Regions from separate parts of the Paraburkholderia sp. A1BS-2L genome, predicted to be linked through region 2. Evidence: riboswitches for the same ligand, from Rfam matches in the RefSeq annotation. Region 2 holds a riboswitch; each other region holds the start of a gene.
The links. Region 2 has a riboswitch for cobalamin ahead of P5W98_RS28945 (TonB-dependent receptor domain-containing protein). Riboswitches for the same ligand answer to the same signal wherever they lie in the genome.
Positions count from the first base shown of each region.

Region 1: it holds a riboswitch for cobalamin, as region 2 does, so the genes downstream of both, cobW (cobalamin biosynthesis protein CobW) here and P5W98_RS28945 (TonB-dependent receptor domain-containing protein) in region 2, are expected to answer to the same signal.
Region 3: it holds a riboswitch for cobalamin, as region 2 does, so the genes downstream of both, cobG (precorrin-3B synthase) here and P5W98_RS28945 (TonB-dependent receptor domain-containing protein) in region 2, are expected to answer to the same signal.

Region 1 is NZ_CP120429.1:711,036-716,689, forward strand. It holds gene cobN (cobaltochelatase subunit CobN) at 1-1,262, opposite strand, end outside; gene cobW (cobalamin biosynthesis protein CobW) at 1,285-2,382, opposite strand; cobalamin riboswitch at 2,507-2,788, opposite strand; gene P5W98_RS18055 (cobalamin biosynthesis protein) at 2,854-3,492, shown strand; gene cobO (cob(I)yrinic acid a,c-diamide adenosyltransferase) at 3,479-4,081, shown strand; gene P5W98_RS18065 (cobyrinate a,c-diamide synthase) at 4,084-5,391, shown strand; gene P5W98_RS18070 (DUF1289 domain-containing protein) at 5,500-5,654, opposite strand, start outside.
Region 2 is NZ_CP120430.1:969,364-975,017, reverse strand. It holds gene P5W98_RS28945 (TonB-dependent receptor domain-containing protein) at 1-1,663, opposite strand, end outside; cobalamin riboswitch at 1,973-2,167, opposite strand; gene P5W98_RS28940 (ribonucleotide-diphosphate reductase subunit beta) at 2,264-3,298, opposite strand; gene ubiM (5-demethoxyubiquinol-8 5-hydroxylase UbiM) at 3,302-4,504, opposite strand; gene P5W98_RS28930 (hypothetical protein) at 4,933-5,103, shown strand; gene P5W98_RS28925 (hypothetical protein) at 5,307-5,654, shown strand, end outside.
Region 3 is NZ_CP120429.1:700,354-706,007, reverse strand. It holds gene cobJ (precorrin-3B C(17)-methyltransferase) at 1-1,037, opposite strand, end outside; gene P5W98_RS18025 (precorrin-2 C(20)-methyltransferase) at 1,025-1,756, opposite strand; gene P5W98_RS18020 (precorrin-8X methylmutase) at 1,756-2,382, opposite strand; gene cobG (precorrin-3B synthase) at 2,375-3,772, opposite strand; cobalamin riboswitch at 3,907-4,084, opposite strand; gene cbiE (precorrin-6y C5,15-methyltransferase (decarboxylating) subunit CbiE) at 4,159-5,418, shown strand; gene P5W98_RS18005 (cobalt-precorrin-5B (C(1))-methyltransferase) at 5,421-5,654, shown strand, end outside.

The DNA of each region.
Region 1 (5,654 bases), on a different replicon from region 2:
CGATAACCCTGCTCACGCAGCGATCTCAAGATCCCGACGACCGAGGCAGGGGTGTCGAGCCCCACACCATTGCCGATGCGCCCCTCGCTGGCCGGGTAATTGGCCAGCACGAGGGCCAGTCGCTTTTCGTCGTTGCGCAGGCTGCGCAACCGGCACCAGCGCCGGCTCAGCTCCGCAACGAACGCGACACGCTCCATGTCCGGCTGGTAGCGCACCACGTCGACTTCGGTATGGGGGCAACGATACGCGAGCCCCTTGAAACTGATTGCCCGCGTAATGATGCGGCCGTCCACTTCGGGCAGCGCCACATGCATCGCGATATCGCGCGAATTGAGGCCTTGATTGTCCTTGACCCAATGGTCGCGATTCCCGCCGCTCAGGATGACCTGCAAAACCGGCGCGTCCACACCGAATACGGGCAACTGCTCCGGATCGTCTGGCGTCGATGCCGCGAAGGCCGTCGTGTTGAGCACCAGCCCGACGTCATGCTCGTCGCACAGCCGCGCAACGACATCGCGGCTCACGGCGTCCTTGAGCGAGGTGATCGCAATCGGCAGCGGATTCAGCGCGCGTGCTTCGAGCGCATCGATGAGCGCATCGAACACGGCCGTGTTCGCGGCCTGCAGATGCGCGCGATAAAAGAGGATCGCCACAACAGGCGCCGTGGCCTGCCAGCGGGCCTGCCAGTCGGCGGCCGTCGGCGTATCGCGTTCTGGATGGTAGAGCACGGCATTGGGCACCGGCATCGGCAAGGCCGGTTCGTCGCCCCAGTCGAGCGCATGCCAGGCAATCGCGCGCATGAAGGCTTCGGCGTTGGCCGGTCCGCCCTCGCGCAGGTATCGCCACAGGCGTGTGCAGAACTCGGGACTGGCCGTGCTCTGCGCGATCAGGTTCGGATCTTCCTGGAGGTCGCCCGAGAACATCACGAGCATCTGTCCGCGTTTTTCCGCGAGATCGACGACCCGCTCGATGCCGTAGGGCCAGTAAGCCTCGCCGCCGAGGTGATCGACCACCACGACGCGCGCATGTTGCAGCACGTCGTCGACGTAAAAATCGACCGAAGCAGGCTGGCGCAGCCAGGTGACGTTCGCGAGCCTCAGGCTCGGAAAATCCGGCCCGAGCCGCTCGACGACGCTCGCCAGCAGCGACAGCGTCGTATCGGCCGAGCTGAGCACGACGATGTCGGCCGGACGTTGATCGATGCGGATCACGCCCGCCGTGTCGTCGACGAAGCCGCCCGGGACCGTTCGCAACAGGTGCATGCGATGCCTGCCGTGAATGCGCTCAGGCCGGCGCGGTGACAGACTGCGCGCCGGGAGCGGCATCAAGCGCGGCATCGAGCGCGCGCTGAAGCACCGCTTGATCCAGATCCTCGCCGATCAGGACGAAGCGGCTCGTACGCGCTTCGTCATCGCGCCAGCGGCGATCGAAATAGCTGTCGAAGCGCGCGCCCACACCCTGGATCACGAGACGCATCGGTGCGCCCGGCAGCGCCGCGAAACCCTTCGCGCGATAGATCGTGTGGTGCTCGACCAACTGCCGCAACGCGGCGATTGCGGCATCGCGCGATGCAGGCGCGCCCGACACGACGACCGAGTCGAAATCGTCGTGATGGTGATCGGCATCGTGCGCCGAACCGTGATGATCGTGACGCTGATCGATCGTCTCCTCGGACGCCGAGTTCAGGCCGAGCAGCACCGGCAAATCGAGCCGGCCATTGTGGGCAGGGACGATCTTCACATGCGCGGGAATGTCTTCGCGGATCAACGCGGCCACGGCCGCCTGTTGCGCGCCATCGAGGAGATCGGTCTTGTTGAGCACGACGAGATCCGCCGCGCTCAACTGGTCCTCGAACAGCTCGTGCAGCGGCGATTCATGATCGAGATTCGGATCGGCCTTGCGCTGTTCGTCCACGGCCTCGGGATCTTCGGCGAACTGCCCGCTCGCGGCGGCCGGGCCGTCCACGACCGTGACCACCGCATCGACCGTGAAGCTGCTGCGGATCGACGGCCAGTTGAAAGCCTGCACGAGCGGTTTGGGCAATGCGAGCCCCGACGTCTCGATCAGCACATGGTCGATCTGGTCGCGTCGCTCGACGAGTGCTTCCATGACCGGGAAAAACTCTTCTTGCACGGTGCAGCACAGGCAGCCGTTCGCCAGCTCGTACAGCTGGCCTTCGGTTTGCTCGCCGGATTCATCGCAGCCGATCCCGCAGCCCTTGAGGATTTCGCCGTCGATCCCGAGCTCGCCGAATTCGTTGACGATCACGGCAACGCGCAGGCCGTTCGCGTTGGACAGGATGTGGCGCAGCAGCGTGGTCTTGCCGCTGCCGAGAAAGCCCGTGATGACGGTCACAGGAATCTTGCGCATGGAGGTGGACATGAAAGGTCTCGATGGCGGTGGTCGCGTGCAACATCACTCCCGTGCCGTTGCTGGCATGAGGCTTGAGGCGTGACGAAAACGCGTGATGAATGCGATGGTTCGGCAGCGCGCCGCCTACCCGCAGCGCGTGTCGTCTTCTCCGGCCGGTCTCCGGGCTGGCGAAAAGCCGCTTCACCTTCCCGCGCGACCTGTGGATGGACAGGCGTTGAGCGCAGTGGTTGCGCACATACGTGGCACGTATGTGTAGAAGTCGGCCGTGTATCGCTCTCGAGCGACACGTTCGCTTACCGTTGCGGGGGCAGCACAGGTGGGGTCGCCGCAGCGCATCGCTGCATCGAACCGCTGTTTCCCGTTTAACTGCGCACGTCGGAACGCGTGCGCGAGCACCAGATTAGCCGGGAGTGTAGGTGCCGCCTGCGCGCCAGTCAAGAAAGAGGCGAGCCTCGGGCCTTGCAGCGGGCGTGTGGTATCGTGAAAAAAGAGATCTTCGGCTATTTGCCTGTTGTCCAGGGACAGGCAACGTTTCATCCCCTTTCGTTTCATCCCCTTTCGACGCGCCTCCGAAATATGCATGCTCCTTCCGCCAGCCTCGGCTCGCCGGCGATTCTGGTGATCGGCAAAGTGGCGCCGCTGGCCCGCACCGATGCCCTGCCCCCTGCGGGGCGGCGACCGGGTCTGTTGACCATCGGCCTGGGCTTCCGGCGCGATGTCACTCCCGGCCAGATCGAGGCCGCCGTCAGGATGGCGCTTGGGATGCTGGAATCAGGCGACATGGCCGAAGTCATGTGCGTGGCCACACTGCAAGACAAAGTGCACGAGCCGGCCCTGCTGGCGTTCTGCGAGCAGCATCGGATGCCGCTGGTCGGCGTCCGGGCGGAGGAAATACGTGCCTGTCTCGACGAAAATCCGTCGCTCACGCGTTCGCCGGTTGCACGCGAGAAGCTCGGCGTCGCGGGTGTATGCGAGCCTTGTGCGCTGCTCGCTGCCCCCGGTGCCCGGCTGCTGCGCGGCAAGCTCGCGCTCGATGGCGTCACGGTTGCCATTGGCACGGTCAGCCCGATGCAGCCGGATCACACAGACAACAAACAAGGACATCATGAAGACCGATAGCGAATCCCATCTGCGCATGACCCAACGCCGTCGCGAAGGACACGAAAAGAAGCAGGCTGCCGCCACGCATGAAAAAGGCCTGCTGATCGTGCATACCGGCAATGGCAAAGGCAAGAGTACGGCGGCTTTCGGCATGGCCGTGCGAATGCTGGGCCACAACGAGCGTCTCGGTGTCGTGCAGTTCATCAAGGGCGCGTTGCATACGTCCGAGCGTGATTTTCTCGGCGCACATCCGATGTGCGATTTCGTCACGATGGGTGATGGCTATACATGGAACACGCAGAACCGCGAGGCCGACATGGCCACGGCCCGCAAAGGCTGGGATCAGGCCGTCGCAATGATCCAGAGCGACAACTACCGGATGGTGATCCTCGACGAACTCAACACTGTCCTCAAGTACGAATACCTGCCGCTCGATGAAGTGCTCGCTGTGCTGAGCGCGCGTGGCCCGGCGCAGCATGTCGTAGTCACCGGCCGCCACGCGCCCGATGCGCTCATCGAGGCAGCCGATCTCGTCACGGAAATGCGCCTCGTGAAGCATCCTTATAAGGAACAGGGCGTAAAGGCGCAGAAAGGTGTGGAGTTCTAACCATGCCGTCCTGTCCAGCGCTGTTCGTCAGCGCGCCCGCATCCGGCCAGGGAAAGACCACGATCACGGCAGGCCTTGCGCTGCTGCACCGCCAGCTCGGCCGGCGCGTGCGCGTCTTCAAGACGGGACCGGACTTCCTCGACCCGATGATACTGGAGCGTGCAAGCGGCGCCCCGGTCCAGTCGCTCGACCTCTGGATGGCAGGCGAAGACGGGTGCCGCCGGCTGCTGGCCGAGGCCGCTGCGCAGGCGGATCTCATCCTGATCGAAGGCGTGATGGGACTCTTCGACGGCACACCCAGCAGCGCCGATCTCGCAGCTAAATTCGGCGTGCCCGTCGTCGCCGTGATTTCGGCGAAGTCGATGGCACAGACGTTCGGCGCCATCGCATTCGGTCTTGCGCATTACCGCACGGATGTGGCGATATATGGCGTGCTGGCCAATCATGTCAGTTCGGTGCGTCACGCGCAGATGATCCAGGCGGGCATGCCCGGCGGGCTGCGCTGGCTCGGGCATCTCGCCCCATCCGCGCAGATGGCGCTGCCGGAACGGCATCTGGGGCTTCATCAGGCTGGCGAAATCGACCAGCTCGAATCGCGTATTGCCTTCACGGCCCAGGCACTCGCCGATACGGCGCTGGCCGAATTGCCCGCGGCTGTTTCGTTCGATGCAGCGCCGCACGATAGGCACCACGCGCAGCCGAGGCTGCTCGAAGGCACGCAGATCGCCATCGCTCGCGACGCAGCCTTCTCGTTCATCTATCCAGCGAACGTGAGCCTGCTGGAAAGCCTGGGCGCGCGCGTCGCGTTTTTCTCGCCGCTGGCAAACGAACCCGTCCCCAGTCATGCCGATGCGCTGTATCTGCCCGGCGGCTACCCCGAGCTTCATGCTGCCACGCTGGCCGGCAATGCAATAGCCGCCACCAGCATCCGTGACCATGCAGCTGCCGGCAAGCCTGTGGTTGCCGAATGCGGCGGCATGCTGTATCTGCTCGAAGAGCTGACCGATACCGAAAATCGCTCCACTCCGATGCTCGGGCTGTTGCAGGGACGCGCGGCAATGCAGAAACGGCTGGTCTCGCTCGGTATGATGGCGCTCGAAACGAAATTTGGCGTGCTAACGGGCCACACGTTCCACTATTCCAGCATGACGACTCCCCTGCAACCCGACCGCCACGCCACCCGCGCGCAGACCGGCGCGCCCGGCGAGCCGGTGTTCCGCTCGGGCACGATCGTCGCAAGCTATATGCATGGATACTGGCCGTCCAACCCCGCCCTCGCGGCAGCGCTTTTTTGCGGCAAATCCTTTTAAGGAAACCGAACGGATGGCGGTGCACCGTGGCCGATGGCCTGCGCGATCAGGAATACGTGGGCTAGCCACCCTCGCGGCAGGACTGCGCCTCGGCTGGGGCTCGATCTTCTATCCGGAAGTGATTCGCCAGCTGTCACGGATTCTCGTTGCAAGCTCATCGAGCAGCGCGAGCCGGTCCGGATCGCCCATCGTTTTCCATGCCCGGATTTCGGCCCTGTTGCGCAGACAGCCTTCGCAATAACCGCTCTGCTGATTCAACCGGC
Region 2 (5,654 bases):
GGTTGAATTCGTCCCACGTATGGTCGACGCTCAGGCTCACGGTTTGGCGCGGGCGGCGATTGAGCCAGGTCTGGTCGGTCACGTCCTGCGGATTCAGAATGCCGATCGCCAGACTCACGGGTGTGGACGCCCCGAGCGTGCCCTTGTACGAGAGGTCGAGCCCCTGAATGTGCGCACGCCCGACGTTTACGGGCAGAAAGGTCTGCGAATCGTAGGTGATGAGGTCGTGCACGCGCGTGTCGTACACGGCGGCCGTGAAGGTGCCGTACGACGTGTTGGCATCGAGCGCCGCTTCGATCGTGTCGCTGCGTTCTGGCTGGAGGTTGGGGTTCGCGTAGCCCGGATAGTACAGATCGTTGAAGGTCGGCAGCCGGAACGCATTGCCATAGGAAACGCGCGCTGTGTAGACCGGCGTGATCGCCCACGAGAGCGCGGCGTTGCCCGTATTGACGGCCTGCCCCTGGACGATCTCGTGGCGTCCGGCGAGGAACAGCGTCACGTCGCCGAGCGTTGCCGACTGGTGCAAAGAGACTGCGGAGTCGTTGCGCGCCGGCAAGCCGCTGGGCACCTCGACGGGCAAGTACGCCAGTTCGCGCGAGAAGTCGTAGGCGAGCTTGGTTTCGCCTGAAAGCGGCTGCCCGAACAGCGTGTGCCCACGCTCCTGATGCGTGATCGAAGTCGACGTGGAGAAGCGCGTCGAGTCGAATTGATCGGTCGGTATCGCGGGATCGTTCGAGTAGATGAACTGGCGATCGGTCGCGTAGCCCACCGACTGGTCGAATTGCGTGAACGGCGTGATGTCGAGGTGAAACGCCGCGCCGGTCGTGAGTTGATGGTCGCGCTGCCGGTCGTTGCCGCCCGCGTTGTCATAGGACAGATCGGACTGGTGATACAGCGCAAATGTGGAAATCGACCAGTTGTCGTGCGCATAGCCAAGCCGCCCATTCACGTCCTGGGCGTGATACGGATTGCGGCCGTCCTCGTGACCGTAGGCCCAGGGCCGGGTCGCGTCGATGCCCGCGGTGTTGTAGTCGTGCAGCCCCAGTGAATACGTGAGGCCTTCGAGCGCCGCGAGCGGTCCGCTCGAGGGCACGGTGCCCGAGGTGCTCAGCATCGTGTCGAAGGTCTTGTTGGACCCGCCGCCGAACGACACCGTGGTCCGGTTCGGCTGATTCGACGCGTGGCGCGTGAAGAGTTGCACGACGCCGCCCACGGCGTCCGCGCCGAACGAGGCGGCAGCGGGGCCCGAGATCACCTCGACGCGGTCGAACGCATCGGTCGGCAGGTCGGCCCATTCGGGCATGCCCGTGGTCACGGAGCCAATGCGGATCCCGTCGATGAACACGGCCACCTGCTCGGGCGACGAGCCGCGAATGCTCACCGAAGCCAGCGAGCCCGGCCCGCCGCTTTGCGACACGGTCACGCCCGGCAGCGTGGCGAGCGCCTGCGTGATGCTCGGGTCGGCGGGCGAGAGGCGGTCGAGGTCTTCGCGCGTGAGCACCTGCGTGCTCGCGTAGCGCTGGTCGAACGATTGCGGCAGATGCTGGGTGTCGCCGACCACGAGGATGGTCGACAGCGTGGTGTCGTTGTCCGAGGCGGCGGATTCGGCGGATTCGGCGGATTCGGCGGATGCGGCGGCGGCCGGCGGCTGCGTCGCGGGCATCGTGGGCGGTACGGGCGTCACGGGCGCGGCAGCGGCAGCGCTGTGCCATGCATAAACGCTCATGGCGCACGCGGCGGCGAGATGGCGGAGTTTCGGCCGGCGGTCTTGTCCGGAGCCGCCGGGAGCCGGCGGAATGTAGCTTGTGCGCTGGCCAAAGCGTTCGTCAATGCAGCGGCAACGGGCTTCCTGGGCGGAAGCCGTTTCAATCGTGGTGGACATGCAACTGATCCTGAGGTCGGGCTGTCCTTGCAACGGGCGACCGCGCACGGGCGGTGCTTGCGCATCGGGACACCCCGCCCCGTGCGGCTGCTTGGACCTCGGTCGATGGCAGGTCTCCTGGCTCGCGGGTCGACGCCCCTTGCCGGCCTTCCCGGTTTCCCAGTGGCGCGTTTGGCATGGACTTGCCGCTCACAGTTGCGGGGGCAGCCGCAGACTCGGGGTCGGGCGGCCCCACTGCGTTCCCTTTTGATCCCGTCGCCGGGAACCATCAGGGCGCAAGGGTAATGGCCGCGCGTGGCGGGCGTCAACCCGATATGCATCGGGCGTTGTGAAAACGCCCTTGGGCGCGGGCCCAAGGGCACGGCGATTCAGCCCCGAGGCCTAATTCCAGTCCAGCGCGCCGCCCGTCTGATACTCGGTCACGCGAGTTTCGAAGAAATTCTTCTCCTTGCGCAAATTGGCCTGCTCGTCGAGCCAGGGCAGCACGTTTTCGGCACCGGGAAACGGCGCGGGCATCCCCAACTGACCCGCGCGACGGTTCGCGATGTAGCGGAACTGTGCGCAATGCAAATCGGCCGAGTAACCCAGAATCGGCTCGCGCAGGATATAGCCCGCATAAGCCGTTTCCGCCGCATCGGCTTCTTCCCAGATCCGTTGCACGGCGCGCGGATCGAGTTGCAGGTTCTCCTCTTCCAGTAGCTGCCGGATGACGCGGATGCCAAAGCCGCAATGCAGCACCTCGTCGCGCATGATGTACTGGAACTGCTGCGCGGTCGCCTTCATCAACCCGCGCCGCTGGAGCGCGAATACCGGCGTAAAGCCGTTGTAGAACCAGCAGCCCTCGAACACGGCCGCGAAAAACAGGTAGGCGAGCGCGAATTCGTGCAGCGTGTCGCGGTTCGAGAGGTCGAGGCCGGGCGCCAGAATGCGTTCGAGCCGCTGGTTCGCGAGCGCGATCTTGGCGTGAATTTCGGGCACGACGCGATAGCGGTTATAGATTTCCTGTTGGTCAAGCCCGAGCGTTTCGATGCAGTGCTGGTAAGTCCAGGTATGCAACGCTTCTTCGTAGACCTGGCGAGCCTGATAGATTTGCAATTCGGGCGCGGTCATCTTTTCCATTACCGCGAGCCCGATATTGCGCATCGCCAGAATGTCCGACGTGGTGAGGTAGGCGAGCACGTTTTCGAAAACGTGTCGTTCCGTTTCGGTCAGGCGCTGCTGGTAATCGTGCACGTCGTCGCTCATGGAAATTTCGAGCGGCGTCCAGTGATTGCGGTTCGCGCTCAGAAAGCACTCCCACGCCCACGGATAGCGAAACGGCGCGAGCTGATTGATATCTCCGCGGCCGTTGACGACGCGCTTGTCTTCGGCGCGCGTGGCTTGCTGCTGCGCATGGGTTTTGCCGTTGCTGGTCATGGCTCAGAGCCCCCCCGCCAGGTAAGCGGCCACGCCTCGCTTGAAGGGACGCAGATGATCGCCCGCGCGCAACAGGACATCGCGCGCCAGGCGTGCAGGCAGATGATCCCGCGTGTAGATCGACGCGATCATGCCGGTGATCAGATAGAGTGGGCGCGTTGCCAGACGATGCTTGTGCTCGTAGCGCCGCAACAGCGCATCGGACGCGTAGTCGCGCCCGGCGAGGCAGGCTTCGCGAATCGAGCCGGCGAGCGTGCCGACGCCCGACAAGCCAAGGTTGAAGCCGTGCGCCGTGACCGGATGCATGCCCACCGCTGCATCGCCCACCGCCGCGAAGCGTCGCGCCACGAAATGCTCCGGATAAACCGCGACCAGCGGATACGCGTGTCGCGTCGTGACCAGTTCCATCTTGCCGAGGCGGTGGTCGAAGCGGCGCTCGATTTCGTCGGCGAAGGTGCGCGCGTCCGCGTGTTTGAGCCGCTCGATTTCGCGGCCCGTGAGCGTGAGCACCACGGAAGACTGGAACGCGCCGGACGCCGGGTGCGGATTCATGGGCAGCAACGCGAGCGTCTGGCCATACCCGAACCATTCCCACGCGGCATGATGATGCGGCTTTTCGTGCGTCATGCCACACACCAGCATCGTCTTGCCGAAGTCGCGCATCCGCGCGGAGATGCCCATCATCCGCCTCGTGGACGAAAACCGGCTGTCCGCCGCCACGATCAGGCGCGTTTCGATCGATGCCCCGCCCTCGAGCTGCACGGTGGCGCAGTGGTCGTCGGACTTGACGCCGACCACGCGTTGGGACGTGCGGACGTCGATGTCCGCGCCGTCTTCCTTCGCGCATTGCACCGCTTCGAAGGCGGCCTTGCGAATCTGGTGATTGGCGACCAGCCAGCCGAGTTCGTCGTGCGGGCTCAGGTCGCGCCCGATCTCGAGTGCGTACGAAGACTTGCCGTTGAAAACGCGTGCGTCGAGCAGACGCGACTTCGACTGGCTCTCGATGCGCTCCCATAGTCCAAGCTGTTTCAGCATGCCCACTGATTTATGCGTGAGCGCGATTTCACGTCCGTCAAAGTCTGGATTGCGAAGTTCATCCTCACTCTGCTGATCGACGATCACGATTTTCAGGCCTGTTCCAGCGAGCGAACGGGCGAAGCACAGACCCGCCGGGCCAGCCCCCACAACGACGATATCGGCTTTCACCGGGATCCTCCCATCGATATTCAAATCACCAACGCTGCGTGCTCCGCCATGCACGAACGCCGTGCGGCGGGCTGCGAACGTCGCCATGCCCTGGTGCGAGTCCGGTGCGAATCCGCTTGCAGTGGTCGCTGCGGGTGCGAACGCGGGCTCGCAGACCTTAGAGAGCGCCGGCGCCGCTGTCCATCCTGCGTGAGGATGGGGTGCGGGTGCGCGCTTGCTTCTTTCGGACTAGTCCGTCTTGCGTATTCCGGTTGCAGGGCGCATTCGGTTAAATGCGGAGCGCGCCGATCCCCGCACGGGCGACCGGCAATCTATCCCGGATAGCGGCATGGCCGATAGCGACGGATTGCCCTGCGCTGGCGATGTTTGAGACATCCTTGCGGTTATCGAGTGCGCCAATCCGGGCGCGAGGCAGCGGAGAGCGAAACATGAGCAAGACCTCAAGATCGCTGCGATGGCGGGCAGCAACCATGAAAAAAAAACGCGCAAAAACCACCAAAAAACCACGAAAAAACCGCGCAACAACCGCGCAACAACCGCGCAACAACCGCGCAACAACCGCGAAAATCAGTCTGCAACGATGTCGGCACCATAAATAAAGGATTCCAAATTATTTGCAGGATTGCCCGCCCGCCATGCCGGCACGTGCACGCATCCCATTTTGAGATGACTGTGCGGCCAATCGGGTTAGCGTTGCCCTACGAGCGCCTGCTTGAAATGCGATTGCCGGCGCTGGCCGGGGACCTAGTCGACAATGCCTGCATCCCGGCTACTGGGCAGGCTTTCCTGAGAGGAGACCAGCATGCGGGAAAGAGGGGAGGTAGCAGCTCGGCTGATCGATGTGATGCAAGAGGGCGTCTGCGGTACGGCAACGGAACTGGCGGCGCGCGTGAGGATCGACGCGCGCAGCGTACGGGCCGTTTTGCGCATGTGGCTTGACGCGGGAATCGTGCATGTGGTCGAGGAGGTCGCGCCTGGCCGTGCGCGCGTGTTTCGCTACGGCGGGACCGCGCAGCCAGCCGGTTGCCTGCCGGGCGCGATGCGCGACCGCTCGCGCCGGGCGCCCACGATTCCCGTGGACCGCTGGCCCCAGCTCGATTCGGAACTGGCCGCCGCAGTCGATGCGATGATCCGCGTGCGTGGAGTGGCG
Region 3 (5,654 bases), on a different replicon from region 2:
GCCGCGCGCGCGTCGGGGGCCATGAGCCCTGCACTGCCGGGCCCAAGCCCGACGACGCTCAGACGCCCCCGGCGACGACCGATCTGCGAAGGAGTGACAGGCATTGGCGCGACCGCGAGCGTCACGCCGCTGGCATGAGCACGGATCTCGTATCGCGGGCTCGTCGAGTCCGCCAGCATTTGTGCAACGTTCGGACCGCCATCGGCGAATCGCAGAGGAATACAGAGCGATGATGCTGCCGCTTCCAGCGACGGGTCTACCATCCGTGAAGCAGGCGCCAGCAGGACCGCGAGCGCATCGGGCGCAAGCCCGTGCGCCGACATGGCTGCGGCAATGGCTGCCGCGCTGCCCGCTTGCGCGTCTGCGGCCGCTTCCGTTTCCGGCACGCAAGCCACCACGCTGCGCGGATGGATGACGAGTTCGCCGCGCCTGCTTTCTGTCGCGCGTGGCGTGACCCGGATGGTGAGCGGGGCGCGCTCGTCCTTGGGGATCGGCGCGTCGTCCAGCCACGGCGCAACCCCCTCGATACGCACGCATTCGCCAGCAAGCAGATCGGACACGAAATGCTTGCCCTGATCGAGATCGGCGAGCACATAGCCATCCGGCGGATTGAGCAGACAGGTGCCGAATCGCAATTCGCCGCTCGTCGTGATGGCAGGTGCGACGTCCAGCGCCTGCGCGATCTTGCGGGCCAGCGTGTTGACACCCGCCAGTCCGCCGAGCAGGGGTACGACCGCACTGCCGTCCTCGGCCACGGCCAGCACAGGCGGCTCGGTGCCCTTGTTGTCGAGCATCGGCGCGAGGCAGCGGATGACGATGCCGGCCGCACAGAGCGCGATGATCGGCACGCCTTGTGCGTAGAGCGTCTGTAGATGTGCGCCGAGTTGGGGGAAGGCGACATCGGCTTCGCCTTCGACTCGCGGCAGCAGCCCGTGGATCGACGCGCCGGGGCACGCCTCCTTGATGCGTCGTGCCACAGGCAATGCGCTGCGCCCGAGCACGACGAGCACGGGCGGCGTGGTGTTCATCCCTGCCATTTCTGCCCCGGCACAACGAGTAGCGAGAAGTACGGCGAAGCCATCGGGTCGACAAGTGCCAGCGGCACGATACGCTGGTTCGGCATCGTGGCGCGTTCGACGTACAGCGCGCGGCTCGCGAGCCCCAGTTCATCGAGCACGCCGCGGACTTTGGCGAAGTTGCGGCCGAGCTTCATGATCACGGCGGCGTCGGTTTGCGCGAGCTTGCTGCGCAGTTCGTCCTCGGACATGACGCCCGAGAGGATGGCGAGGCTCTGGTTGCGATAGACGAGCGGCGTGCCGAGCACCGCGGTTCCGCCCAGCATCGAGCAGACGCCCGGCACGACTTCGACGCGAAACTTGCCGGCCAGCCGGTCGTGCAGGTACATATAAGAGCCGTAGAAGAACGGATCGCCTTCGCATACGACGGCTACGTCGCGGCCCGCATCCAGGTGCTCGCCGATCACGGCTGCCGCCGTATCGTAGAAGTCGGCGATGATCGTCTCGTACGACAACGGCGGCTCGAGTGCCTCGGTTGTGACCGGGTAGACGAGCGGCAGCCGGATTTGCACGCCGTCGAGGTGCGATTCGACGATGCTGAACGCGTTGCCTTTCTTGCCCTTGGCCACGAAGTAGGCGACGACCGGCGCCGCCTTGAGCAGACGGAGTGCCTTGAGCGTCAGCAGTTCCGGATCGCCGGGCCCGACGCCGATGCCAAAGAGTTGCCCACGGTGATTCATCATTCGATTTCCGATGCCAGTGCGTTGACGGCGGCGGCGGCCATGGCGCTGCCGCCGCGCCGGCCTTCGACGATCACGTAGGGGACGCCGCGGCTGTCGGCGGCGAGCGCGGCCTTCGATTCCGCCGCACCGACGAATCCCACGGGAAATCCGAGGATCAGTGCAGGGCGCGGTGCGCCGGCGTCGAGCATGTCGAGCAGGTGGAACAGCGCGGTGGGTGCGTTGCCGATTGCGACGACGCTGCCTTCGAGCTTTGAGCGCCAGAGCTCGAGCGCCGCCGCCGAGCGCGTGTTGCCGATCGTGCGCGCGAGTTCCGGCACGGCCGGGTCGCCGAGCGTGCACAACACCTCATTGGAAGCGGGCAGACGCGCGCGCGTGACGCCTTGCGCAACCATGCGTGCATCGCAGAGGATCGGCGCGCCGCCGGCAAGCGCGTCGCGGCCGGCTGCGCCCGCGCCATCGGAGAAACGCAATGCATCGACGATATCGACCATCCCGCACGCGTGAATCACGCGAACGGCGAGTTTTTCGAGGTCGGGCGGGATGCGGGACAGGTCGGTTTCGGCGCGTATCGTGGCGAACGACTGGCGGTAGATCGTTTGTCCGTCGCGAACGTAGTCAGTCATCAAGTGTGCTCCGGGCGGCAGCGCCTAGCAGTCGGGCTGCCGCTTCGATGGTCAGATTTGTGCCGATGCGCACGCCAAAGCGTCCGGCGGCATCGGACGTGGCCAGGGGCACGCAGGCCGGCGACGGCTCCTGGCGATAGAGGTCGTAACGACCCGGTTCGACGGCCAGCAGCGTGTACGGCGCACAGTGCGCCGCCGCACACGAACGCGGGCAGCCGCTCAGATGGGCTGCGACGCCATCGGGCAGCCGTTGCGCGAGATCGAGCGCGTCGCGCTTGGTATCGGCGAGCCCTTTCGCGCAGCCTGTCGAGCCGGCGCATGCGATGAGCCGCGCGAGCGGCGCCCGAGCATCGAGCAGGAATCCGGGCGACGCGAGGCGCTGTTTGGCATCCTCGATAGCCGGGGCTGGCACATCGGGTATCAGCACGCTTTGCCATGGCGTCAACCTGAACGTGCCGTTGCCGTGGTCCTGGGCAAGCCGCGAGAGTGCGCGCAGACCCTGCGTATCGATACGGCCCAGCGGCGGCTGGCCGCCGACATGCGACAGGCGGGCATCGCGTTGCCGCCAGGCGCCGAATCGGCGGCCAGGGTCGGCGGGGGCGCGACGCCATGCGCAAACCGTGGAATCGCATCGCAGTTCGATGGCAGCGCGGGCGGCGGCGCGTGTCACGAGATCTGCGCCAGACAGCCGGCGGAGAAGGTCGCGCATGCGGTTTTCGTCGGGCGCGGCGACGTCGAGAAACGTGTGCAGCAGCGCCATGATCATGGTGGGGAGATCGCGCGCGCGAACCGCGGCCAGTGCGGGGTTTGCCGCACTGTCTTGCCACGCAGGCGGCTGCCCCGCAAGACCGATGGCGAACCACGGGTTGTCATCGGCTTTCGCTTCCATTGCAGCGAACCAGAGATCATGGGGATGATCGAGCGCGGCGAGACGCTCGCCGCCGTCGAGCAGCACGCAAAATTTGGGGGACAGCGCAGCAAGACGTGGCTCGCTTTGCAGCAGGAGAAGGATCTCCCGGGCGAGCGGTTGCGTGTCGCACAAGGCGTGTTCGTCGATGCCGGCGCTTGGGCTCAGCAGCAGATTGCGCACGTCGTCGGCTGCCGTTGCCTGCGATGCGGCCTGCGATGCGGCCTGCAATGGGGGCAAGGTCAGCGCGCACGGAACATGCGGCCCGAGGCCCGCATCGCGCAGTCGCCGGCTCAGTTCGGCTTCGTGACCCGATTTCACGCCGCGCAATTGCAGATTGGCGCGATTCGTCAGCTCGACGATTCCCGATGCATGCGCCCCGGCTGCATCGGCGATGGCGAGCGCCTGCGCCGCGTGCAGCACGCCGCCGGGCAGCTTGACGCGACACAGCCCGCCGTCGCGCGCAGCGACGATGCGCGACAACGCAGGGCAGGCCGATGGCCGTAACGAAGGCTGTGAAACGTGGCTCAAGGTTCAACGAAGTTGGCGTCGTACGACTGCCACGTTGTCTCGACAGGGAGAGAACGCGCACCGGTACACCCCGCCCGGTGATGGCTTGCACGATCGATGGGCCGGCAGGTCTCCTGGCTCGCAGGTCGTCGTCCACACCGGCCTTCCCGGTTCTCCAGTGGCACCCTGGGGGTGTGGACTCGCTGCTTACAGTTGCGGGGGCAGCCACAGCTTCAACTGTGTTCCCTTGAAGCCCCGAAGGGCACCGGCAAAGCGGGTATTATGCCTTTTTTCAGGAAGGCCTCGAAGCGCACAGGCGGTTGGCCAGTCACGGGTAGCGGATGACGAACGGGAGTGTGATGGGTTGCTGGCTGACGATTGTGGGTATCGGCGAGGACGGTTTCGCGGGGTTGGGGCGTGCGGCCCGGCGAGCGTTGCTGGATGCCGGCGTTGTCATCGGCGGTGAACGGCATCTGGCCATGCTGCCCGCGCGGATTCGCGCGCGTCGGCAAGCGTGGCCGAAACCGTTCGATATCGGCAGCATCGAGTCGCATCGCGGTACGCCGGTCTGCGTGCTGGCAAGCGGCGATCCGATGATGTTCGGCGTGGGGGCCACGCTCGCGCGTGTGATCCCGCCTGATCAGATGCGCGTGATTTCCGGCCCGTCTTCGTTATCGCTCGCGGCGGCGCGCCTTGGCTGGCCGTTGCAGGATGTCGAGACGGTGTCTCTTGTGAACCGGCCCATCGCTGTGCTGAACGCGCATTTGCGTGAGGGCGCACGCGTGCTGGTGCTGAGCCGGGACGGCGCAACGCCGTCTGCGATCGCCGGACTGCTGAACGAACGCGGATTCGGCGCGACCGAGATGGCGGTCTTCGAAAATCTCGCTGGACCGCGCGAGAAGCGCCTGCATTTGCGCGCAGACGCCTGGCAGGACACGTCGATCGGTGCGCTGAACATCGTGGCGCTAACCTGTCACGCTTGCCATACGCCTGGGGGGCCCGTTGGGCACGGGGGCCGGTCGTTGCCGCTGACGCATGGTCTGCCGGACGATGCTTTCCGGCACGACGGCCAGTTGACCAAGCGCGATGTGCGCGCGATCACGCTTGCGCGGCTTGCTCCGCTTCCTGGTGCGTTGCTGTGGGATGTTGGGGCAGGGTGCGGCTCGATCGGCATCGAATGGATGCGCGCGCATCCGGCGTGCCGTGCCGTCGCGATCGAGTCGGATGCGCGCAGGCAGGCTTTCATTTCGCACAACCGCGACGCGCTCGGTGTGCCGGATCTGCAACTGGTGGCGGGCCGGGCGCCCGATGCGCTGGCAGGACTGCCTGCTCCAGATGCGGTGTTCATCGGCGGTGGCGTGACCGTGCCGGGAGTGATCGATGCGTGCTGGGCGGCGCTGCGCGATGGCGGCCGGCTGGTGGCCAATGCGGTCACGCTTCAGGGCGAGGCGGTGCTGATCGACTGGCGTAACCGCCATGGCGGCACCCTGACGCGCATTGCGTTGAGCGAGGCCCAGCCGCTCGGCGGTTTCGATACGTGGCGTGCCACCTTGCCGATTACGTTGCTGGACGTGACGAAATCCGCCACGACCCGGGCCGGGGCGGAGGCACAGCCGTGACGATGCGCGACGAAACGCCGGAAGCGCCGCGTCCGCTGCGCAGCGGCTATACGACGGGCAGTTGCGCGACGGCTACGTCGCTGGCGGCTGCGCGTCTGTTGCTGGGCGGCCTTTGCACCGATGTCGCCCGAATCGTCCTGCCGAAAGGCCAGCATGTGCCGATGCCGCTCGCGTTCTGCCGCTTCATCAATGGGCGCGATGCGGCGGATGGGGCGGAAGCCGGAACGGTCAAGGAT